2 regions of the Vreelandella vilamensis genome follow, and region 2 is predicted to be linked to the other one. Evidence: riboswitches for the same ligand, from Rfam matches in the RefSeq annotation. Region 2 holds a riboswitch; the other holds the start of a gene.
What was found. A riboswitch is a leader RNA that binds a small molecule or an ion and turns the genes downstream of it on or off. The one in region 2 is predicted to bind thiamine pyrophosphate.
Positions count from the first base shown of each region.

Region 1: it holds a riboswitch for thiamine pyrophosphate, as region 2 does, so the genes downstream of both, thiC (phosphomethylpyrimidine synthase ThiC) here and QC823_RS01285 (SLC5/6 family protein) in region 2, are expected to answer to the same signal.

Region 1 is NZ_JARWAN010000008.1:57,201-62,212, reverse strand. It holds gene fabA (3-hydroxyacyl-[acyl-carrier-protein] dehydratase FabA) at 1-194, opposite strand, end outside; gene QC823_RS06810 (EAL domain-containing protein) at 311-3,316, opposite strand; TPP riboswitch at 3,533-3,690, shown strand; gene thiC (phosphomethylpyrimidine synthase ThiC) at 3,762-5,012, shown strand, end outside.
Region 2 is NZ_JARWAN010000002.1:15,517-20,528, forward strand. It holds gene QC823_RS01280 (sensor domain-containing diguanylate cyclase) at 1-836, opposite strand, end outside; gene QC823_RS01285 (SLC5/6 family protein) at 913-2,286, opposite strand; TPP riboswitch at 2,276-2,380, opposite strand; gene QC823_RS01290 (peroxidase-related enzyme) at 2,459-3,046, opposite strand; gene QC823_RS01295 (hypothetical protein) at 3,310-4,002, shown strand; gene QC823_RS01300 (CoA-acylating methylmalonate-semialdehyde dehydrogenase) at 4,175-5,012, opposite strand, start outside.

The sequences.
Region 1 (5,012 bases), on a different contig from region 2:
CACAGGTCGGGGGTGATGTCCAGCTCGGCGATCAGCTCGCCCTTATCGTGCTCTCCGCCATCTTCCGTAATAGCCGTAATGCGGTCGAGCATCAACATATTGGGAGCCGGAAGCTGGGCGTTTCCGGGGCCAAAAAGCTCGCCGCGCGAGCAGGCCAGCAGTTCGTCGCGATCAAAAGAGTGTTGCTTGGTCACTGAGTCGTTCCGAGTGTCGAGATGATTGTGGGCCTAGTCTACTTCCCGAAGCGAGCGAATGCACGTAGCGCCGTACTCTTTCCCTTTGCGCTTGAATGGCATCGTGCATGCGAGGCTTACTGTTCGGGGGTTATGGTGGCGTCAGGCAGCACGAAACGTTCGACCCATGGCAGTATTTCGCTTGCCGGCATGGGGCGCGCAAAGGCATAACCTTGGCCGTACTCGCAGCCGAGAGCCAGTAGTGCCCGCGCATGGGCGTAGGTTTCCACCCCTTCGGCAATCACGCGCCGCTGAAACGCTTTGGCGAGGCTGAGCACGCCTTTGAGCATGACCAGATCCTCTTCGTTGTCGAGCATATTGAAGACGAAGCTGCGGTCGATTTTAAGCTGACCGACAGGTAGATAACGCAGATAAGCGAGCGAGGCATAGCCAGTGCCGAAGTCGTCCAACGCGAAGTGGGCGCCCAGCCGTTGACAGTGTCGCATAATCTCCGCCACGCAGTGAATGTCGTCTAAGGCGCTACTCTCTAATACTTCGATTTCGATATCGCCTGGCTTCACCTGAGGGTAGCGTGAAAGCGTTTGTTGCAGCCAGTCGGCGAAGCCTGGGTGCTGCAGGTGAATGCCATCGATGTTGATGCTGACCGGCAAGTGCACGCCGCGCGCTTGCCAGGCGCAAAACTGCGCGATCGCCGTGTTTACCACCCATTCGCCCACGGCGATCGCGAGCGAGTGCTGTTGTAAGTCAGACAAAAACGCGGCCGGTGGTAGCAGGCCTTTATCGGGATGCTGCCAGCGAATCAGCGCTTCGACGCCAATGACCTCACCGGTCTGCATATTAATTTTGGGTTGATAGAAAAGGACGAACTCATCGTTATCCAGTGCTTGTTGCATCCGGGCGATGCTTTGATGATGGCCGCGTACGGCACGTTCGTGCGCGGAATCAAAAATGTGGTAACGGTTTTTGCCTAGCTGTTTAGCCTGATACATGGCGTGGTCGGCTTGGCGAATAAACTGATCCGGCTCGATATCATCGTGATCCTCGTTTGGTTGGCCAACGTAGTAAGCAACGCCAACACTGGCGGACACGCGAAGTTCATGACCGGCGAGCCACATTGGTTGATTAACGCGCTGAATAAGGGTCGTGATGACGCGCTGCATGGCGTCGTCGCTGTGCTGGTGCAGCAGCATGATGACGAACTCATCGCCGCCAAGACGCGCGACGGTATCGCCGTCTACCGTGCCGCGCAGCCGCTCAGCGATCACTTTCAATACCTGGTCGCCGAGAGGGTGACCGTAGGTATCATTAATTTCTTTGAAACCGTCAAGATCAAGGTAGGCAAGCACCACACGATGGCCGTGACGGCGGGCATTCGCCATGGCTTGGGCGAGATGCTGGGTTAAGCGCTCACGGTTGGGAAGGTCGGTCAGGCAATCAAAGTAAGCGAGATGCTCCAGTCGGTTTTCGTACTCTTTTTGGCGGGAAATATCGGTAAAGACAATGACATAGTGCGCACTGCGGTCAGCTCTGTTATCCACGCGTGAAATGGTCACAAGGGTGGGGTAGTGCTCGCCGCTTTTGCGCGTTTGCGTCACCTCGCCCTGCCACACTTCCTGCCCGTCGCTTAAGTGGTCGAGTAGCGTCGCGCGAGTGTGAAGAACTTCCTCGGCCCCTATCCCGGAGATAAGCGTAAACGCCGCGTTGGCATTCAGGATCATCCCTTCGCTATCGGCGAGCAGGATGGCGTCGTGGGCGTTGTGAAATACGCTGGCGGCCAAGCGCAGGTCTGACTCGGCGTGGCGCTCGGTGCTGATATCAATGCGTGTGCCGGAGGCTTTCAAGGCTTGGCCCTGGGCATTGCGGCTTGTGACCTTGCCGCGATCCAGTACCCACAGCCAATGACCATCGCGATGGCGTAGGCGGAACTCGCAAGAGTAGCTAGCGGTGTGGCCGCGTAAGTGGTTATTTAGCGCTTGTTCTGCCTCCTCAAGGTCATCTGGGTGGACCCAGCGCCGCCACTGCGCAACGCTAGAGAGGGTGAGCTCTTCGGGGGCGTAACCCAGTATCTCCGCCCAGCAGTCGTTAACGCGCAACTGCCCGCTGGCGACGTCCAGCTCCCAGGTGGCCGTGCGGGTGGCGTGCAGTATTTCCGTCAAGCGTTTTTGGTTGTGGCGAAGCTCACGGGTTTTGCGGCGCACGAGTTGGCGCAAGCGCAGGTTCCAGGCGATCACCCAGAGCGCGGCAACGATGACAATCAGCGCATGGGGCCAATAGTCGCGCCAGTTGATGCGTGCAGAAGGTAGCACCTGACCAAGCCACTTTTCATTGAGCCGATCCAGCGTGCCTTGTGCCCGGGCCTGGTCGATGCCTTTGTTAAGGATGCTCTGCAGCGGTTGATTGCCGTCGATCACCGCCATGGCGTTCAAACCGGTATAGAGCGGCTCGCCCACCCGCTTCATCTCATCGTTTAGCCCTTCACGGTAAAGATGGTAGAGCACGATTTGCTCGTCGCCGATCATGGCATCAGCCTCGCCATTAATCACCGCCTGGGCGGCATCGGCAAAGTTACGGGTGGAGACAAGCTCGACCTCGATATCGCTCTCTTCCAGATACTCTTCGGCGTAGTCGTCGCGTTGGGTGGCCACCCGGCGCCCGTCGAGGTCTAAAAGCCGTGCCATATCGGGGCGATCCGCGCGCACAAAAATCGCCGCTGGCACCTCGAAAATCGTTTGCGTGAAATCAAAATGTTGGTCACGGCTTTTGCTGTAGAAAAAGCTGGTAAGTACGTCGGCGTCGCCGTTTTGAATCTGGGCTTGGGCGGTGCTGAAGTCAGTGTTGACAAACTGAGCGTGAAAGCCGGCTTCGGTGGCGATCCAATGCGCAAGCTCCACCATCATGCCTTGGCGCTCGCCATCATCATCGACAAACTCAAACGGCGGGTAGGCGCGTTGGCTGACAAAAACGATGGGCTCGTTTGCTTCCAAATAGGCTTTTTCGGCGTCGCTTAACTGAATGCCGGGCTCAATGGCGTGAGCCGGGAAGGTGATCAGCCAGCCGATAAATCCGGCGGTAAGCCAGCGCAAGCAAAACGATTTTGCGGTGCAGTCCTTGCTTTCAGCCACGCGAAAGCCCCTCTTGGTGATGATGGTGCCGCCATTAGATTGATGGCATTCAGTAGCCTCGCGTAACTTTTGGCTTAGGTCTAGAACCTGGATCAACTTTTCGTCTACGTTTTTCGATGCGTTACCTAAGCGTTAAAGCGTATTGCTAATGGGTATCGCTAATGAGTATTGCTAAAGAACATTGCGCAAGGGGTTAGTGTTCCCTAAAATCATTGAACTCGCTTGACGGGGTGCCGGTGAATCCGGCTGAGATGGCGCAGGGCTTTCGTTGATGAACGATTCGCCAAGCGCTGGTCCCGTTGAACCTGATCCGGCTAATTTTCTGGCGCTATGCCAGAAAGGGTACCGGCGTAGGGATCAAGCACTGGCACGCGCCTTCCCGCGCACTCTTAAATTTTTTGCCAGTCCCTTCGCCTCCCTGGCCACCACCACGGGAGCATTCCACATGAGCAAGACACAACATTTTCTCGCCGAGACCGCCCAGGTCGACGCCGCCAGCGTCCAGCCGCTGCCCGGCTCGCGCAAGGTCTACGTTGAAGGAACACGCGCGGATATCCGCGTGCCTTTTCGCGAAATATCGCTTTCGCCCACCAAGACCTCGGGCATCGACGAAGAAAATCCGCCGCTGCTGGTCTACGACACCTCCGGCCCCTATACCGACCCGAACGCCGAAATCGATTTGAGAAAGGGCCTTCCCGAGCTGCGCCGTGGCTGGATCGAGGCCCGCGACGATACCGAGTTCCTCGCTGGCCCCACCTCCGAGTATGGTAAACGCCGCGCAAGCGACCCCATGCTGGCCCAGCTGCGCTTCGAGCTAAAACGCACGCCTCGGCGCGCCAGAGACGGAAAAAACGTCACTCAACTGCACTACGCGCGCCAAGGCATCATCACGCCGGAGATGGAGTTCATCGCCATCCGCGAGAACCAGCGTCGCCAAGCGCTCTCTGCCAAGTACGCGGGCACGGCGGAAGTCGAGCGCATTCTCGGCCATCAGCATCCGGGGCAGGGGTTTGGTGCTCGGCTTCCCGAGGAAATTACGCCGGAATTCGTGCGCGATGAAGTCGCCGCCGGTCGGGCGATCATCCCGTGCAACATCAATCATCCGGAGTCCGAGCCGATGATCATCGGGCGCAACTTCCTGGTGAAAATCAACGGCAACCTGGGCAACTCGGCGGTGACGTCTTCGATTGAAGAGGAAGTCGACAAAATGACCTGGGGCATCCGCTGGGGCGCGGATACCATCATGGACCTCTCCACCGGGCAGAACATCCACGAGACCCGCGAGTGGATCATCCGCAACGCTCCGGTCCCCATCGGTACCGTGCCCATTTATCAAGCGTTGGAGAAGGTCAACGGCATTGCCGAGAACCTCACCTGGGAGGTGTTCCGCGACACCCTGATCGAGCAGGCCGAGCAAGGCGTGGACTACTTCACTATCCATGCCGGCGTGTTGTTGCGCTACGTACCGCTGACCGCCAACCGCGTCACCGGCATCGTCAGCCGCGGTGGCTCGATCATGGCCAAGTGGTGCCTCTACCATCACCAGGAAAGTTTTCTCTATACCCACTTCGAAGACATCTGCGAGATCTGCAAGCAGTACGACGTAGCGTTCTCGCTGGGGGATGGCTTGCGGCCGGGCTCCATTGCCGATGCCAACGATGCCGCCCAGTTCGCCGAATTGGAAACCCTAGGGGAG
Region 2 (5,012 bases):
CGCAGCGACTTCATTCGCACCTCAACCGGCATCTCGAGACCATCCCGGCGATACGCGTTGAGTTCGATGGGTTTGGTTTCATCGTACGGCGGGACACCCTGAGGGAAGATCAACGCGTGCAGCGGCTGCCCTAACGTCTCGTGAGGCGACCAGCCAAACATCGCCGTCGCGGCACGATTCCAATCCAGTACGCGGTAATTTTCATCCGCGCTAATATAGGCATCGTACGCCGATTCAATCACTAAATTCAGCTCGCGGGTGCGCCGTTCAATTTGCTCCTCCAAGCTTCTGTGCAGCGCGTCAAGCTCGCGTTGTGATGCCGCGCGGCGCTGCTGCTCTTGGGTCAAATGCTCGCGCAGGCGAATCTCGTCATTCAAGATGCCGGTCAAGTCTTTCAGTGCGGCAAGTTCCTCTTCGCACAGGGGACGCGGTTGCGTATCCACGGCGCAAAGCGAACCGAGCGCATAGCCCTCAGACGTGATAAGCGGTATGCCGGCGTAAAAGCGGATACCATTTTCGCAATCGACTAACGGATTGGCACTAAAGCGCGGATCTTGGCGTGCATCTTCCACTACCAAGGAGGCGCCCTCAGCGATGGTATGCGAACAAAACGCCACGCTTCGCGGTGTTTCGCGGGTGTCGGTGCCCACGCGCGATTTAATCCACTGACGGTCGGCGTCAATTAGCGTCACTGTCGCAATGGGGACGTTGAGCAGTTGGGTAACCAGCCGGGTGACCCGGTCAAACACCGGGTCATCAGGGGTATCTAGCAGTTTAAGCTGATGAAGCACAGCCAGGCGCTGGGCTTCATTGGCAGGAACAGGGTAGTCAAGCATAGAGGCGAATCACGTTTATATTTTTTCTAGCATAACGCGTTAAACGCCTCACTTCTGCCGTTACGCTGACTTTCTATCAACGCGCCCGGTTCATTTTTGCCATTAACACGCTAACAAGTGTAGACGCCACCAGCGCCCCTAAAAATGGCGGCAGCGTGGGGATACTATTGGGGAAGCTCGCGGCCATCAGCCCAGCGCTTACGCTACCTTGCGCTACCCAACCAGGAAGAATGGCACCAAGCATGCCGGCGACGCCACCGGCCACCGCCGCCAGCGGCGTCATGCGCCGCCATAAGCCGAGCAGCACCGGAATCACGATCGCTGCGCAGAGCAGATCGGCGATCAAAAATAGCCGCAACACAGAGAGCCCCTGCAGGGCAACCACGACGACCGGCACCATCAGCGCCACCGTGCCCCACCGCGCCGCCGCCAGCGACCACTGGCGTTGGCGGCTATTGCCCGCCGCTAATGAGGCGATGCCGTTTTGCAGGGTATCGACACTCGACGCCACCAACGTGACCGCCAGGATCAATGCCGGCAGCGCCAGCCAGCTGGGCGCCTCGCTTAACAGCGCAAAAAAGGGAATCGGCGGCTCTCCCAGGGCAACACCGCTCATCGCGGCGAGCATCCCAAGCCCCCCAATGAGCATCACCACCAGCACCGTCGCACCGCCGCCAAGCCAGGCGCCGCGCCCCAGGCTTTGGTTATTTTCAGCAGCCCATACCCGCTGCCAATAGCCTTGGTGAAACAAGTTTGCCGCGGTCACCGCAATCACCAGAGTCAGCGCCACGCTCAAGGCACTCCCTATTGGGGCGCTTGGCATCGTGGCGGTTTGCGGCAATTCAGGCAACGCCGTGAGCGCAACGCCGCCCACGATCAACAACAGCGCGATTAACAACCACGCTTGCCAGCGATCGGTGGCCAGGCTCGCCCGCAGGCCACCCACGGCGGTATAAGCCAACGTTGTTAAGGCCACGCCCAAGATCACCAGCGCCGGCGGCACGTCGGATAGAAGCGAGGTAATCGCGCCGATAGCGGTTAACTCGGCGGCGAGAAAGCACGCCATATAGGCCACCGACACCAACGACACCCAGCGCCGCACGCCGCGCCCATAACAGGCCTCGGCAAACTCGGCAATACTGCGCCCCTGCGGCAACGCCTGGCGGATTTTGGGGCCGTAAAGGCCCAGTACGATAAACGGCAGCGCCGAGCCAATCGCGTAGCCGGCAAGGGCTACCGGACCGACAAAGGCGCCGATTTCCGGCGGCGCAAACAAAATCCACGCGCCCATTCCCGAGGCCAAAAACGAAAGCCCTAACGTTCCCGCCGATTGGGAATTGCGCGCGGTGACGTAGTCATCTAGCAAGCCGTCAGCGCGGCGTGCGCGCAGGCCAAGGTAAGCAAAACAGAAAAGCGCCGCGGCTAGCGCCGCAGTGGTTAGGTAAGGCATGTCGCACTTCCTCCGCCGGTACGAACCGGATCAGGTTCCAGGGTCAGCACGAATGTGTGCGCTCTCAGCCCAATGGGCTCCCCTGGCGACAGTGAATTGAATTGTGATTGCGGTCATCCGCGTTGCGCATGGTTACGCAATTCGCCTGAGCAGTAAAGCCGAAGTACCGGCGTTATTTTTCCCGTGGCACACGCCCCATCAGGTAAAACTCTTCGTTGGGCGGCGTACCGGTAAGGGTGACGAGTCGATTCGATAGGCCGAAAAACGCCGTAATGGCGCCAATATCCCAGATGTCTTCGCGGGTAAAACCCACATTCGTCAGCCGCTCTTCCCACGCATCGGTTAACTCGCCGACCTCCACGCCACAATGCATGGCAAAATCGAGCATCACGCGGTGGCGCTCGTTAATCGGCGCGGTGCGATGGTTCACGGCTACCTGATCGGCAAGCTCTGGGTTTTTACTGTAGATACGCACCAACGCACCATGAGCGACGACGCAATAAAGGCAACGATTGCGCGCGCTGGTCGCCACCACAATCATCTCTTTTTCCGCCTTGGTTAAGGTATCCGACTCACGCTCCATTAACGCATCGTGATACGCAAAGAAGGCGCGAAACTCGGCCGGTCGATGCGCCAGCATCAAAAACACATTGGGCACAAAACCGGCTTTTTCCTGCACAGCCAGTATGGTGTCGCGAATGTCTTCGGGCAGTGCTTCCAGCGATTCCGGAACGCTAAAACGGCTAATAGGTGACGTCATAAAGACTCCTTTTATTGTTGTGAAATACGGTTGTGAAATATCGGTGTTAAATTAACGCATTACAGGCATGACGTTAACGTAGCGCGTTAGAGAGTGACGTTCACGCATGAAAGTCAAGACAAACACGCCATTCAGTTGCTTAGCTCTTTTAATCTATCGCGAGTCTCGCCATACTGAGGTAAGTTTTGTATTCGTCATACATCGACTCTTAATCTGCTACAAAGGCGCTAACCTGCGCCAACGTGAGTTTATAGGGAAGCCTCATGCGCTATACCGAAGCGAAGGAACATACCCCCGGGCGTCTTCACGAACTATTTGCCGACCCCTACCACGCATTTGACAACGACAGCCACGAACGGCAGCTGCATATCCGTGTAATGCTCTATCTGTTGGCCATTCGCCCCATACACCGCGAACTATTTACGCTGCGCGTAATTCACGGCTGGGAAAACGGTGGCTGTGAACCTGCCGACCTTAAATTCGCGGAATACCCGCTCAGCGACATCAACGATTTACGTCAAGCGGCAGACGAATTTTCCGCCGCGATGAAAAACAACACAGCGTTTCCCGAAACAGCGGGCTCACTTCTGGCCAAGCCTTTGAACGACGCGATGGCCGATGCCAAAGCTGACGGCCAACCGCTGGACGATGAAACCAAAGCACGCCCGGCACGCTGGCCTTCTTTTGAAGGCGGCCTTGCGCTTTATACCCAGTTTAAGATGTATCACCGTCTCGTATACGGTGAAGATGATGCCTACCGGAGTAGCCAGTGCCGCACCTCCCAAGGCACGCGTGAAATTCACGAATTTCACCTCGAAGAGGGAGAATTCGCCTTTTTGACGCCGCCTGGGCGCCACTTCGCCACGGAAAAAACGCTTTTAATACTGCACGAAAGCCAACTCGAACCGTTGAAGCGCCTGCTGATAGAAAGCGCGCCGTTGTTTGAGCTCGCTTAACGTCGGCACTGCATAGTGCGCCACACATCCAACACCACATATTCAACACCACGCATTCAACAAAGCCCCGCCTTGCGGGGCTTTGTTGTTTGTTTACCATTGTTTATTCGACGTGGTTTATACAACGTGATTTATACAATGTGGTTTATGCAAAAGTTTATGCACAAAGCGATTAGCCCAGTGAAATTGTGCTGTTAATGCCGCTAGAGACGTTTTCCGGTTCAAACCAGCGTGCCGTGACGGTTTTCGTTTGCGTCCAAAAGGCAATGGCTTGCTTGCCGTTGGGGCCAAGATCACCAAGCTTAGAGCCGCGCGAACCGGTAAAGCTAAAGTAGGCGACCGGCACTGGAATCGGTACGTTGATACCAATCTGGCCTACGTCGATATCGGTTTCGAAGCGACGCGCCACCCAACCGGAGTTGGTAAAGATTGAGGTGCCGTTGCCGTTCGGGTTCGCGTTAATGAACTCAATCGCCTCATCCAACGTTTCCACGTTAACCACGCAGAGCACCGGGCCGAAAATTTCTTCGCGGTAAATTGTCATATCGGCGTTAACGTCGGCAAAAAGCGTTGGCCCCACAAAGTTACCTTCTGGGTAGCCGTCAACCGTGCAACCGCGACCATCCACCATTAACTTGGCACCCTCTTTTTCGCCCGCGGCAATCAACCGCTCAACGCGCTCTTTGGCCTGCGGCGATACCAGCGGTCCCAAGTCAGCGTCACGCTGAGTGCCAGGGCCAACTTTCATACCGCGAGCCCCTTCGACGATATCATCCAGCCACTCGCGCGCATCGCCCACCAAGACAACGACGGAGTTAGCCATGCAACGCTGACCGGCAGCGCCAAAGGCTGACCCAAGCAGGTTATTGATGGCCTGGCTGCGGTTAGCATCCGGCATTACGACACAGTGGTTTTTAGCCCCCATCATCGACTGCATGCGCTTACCCGCCGCGGCGGAGCGGTTATACAGTAGCGAACCCACGTGGGTGGAACCGATAAACGAAAGCGCC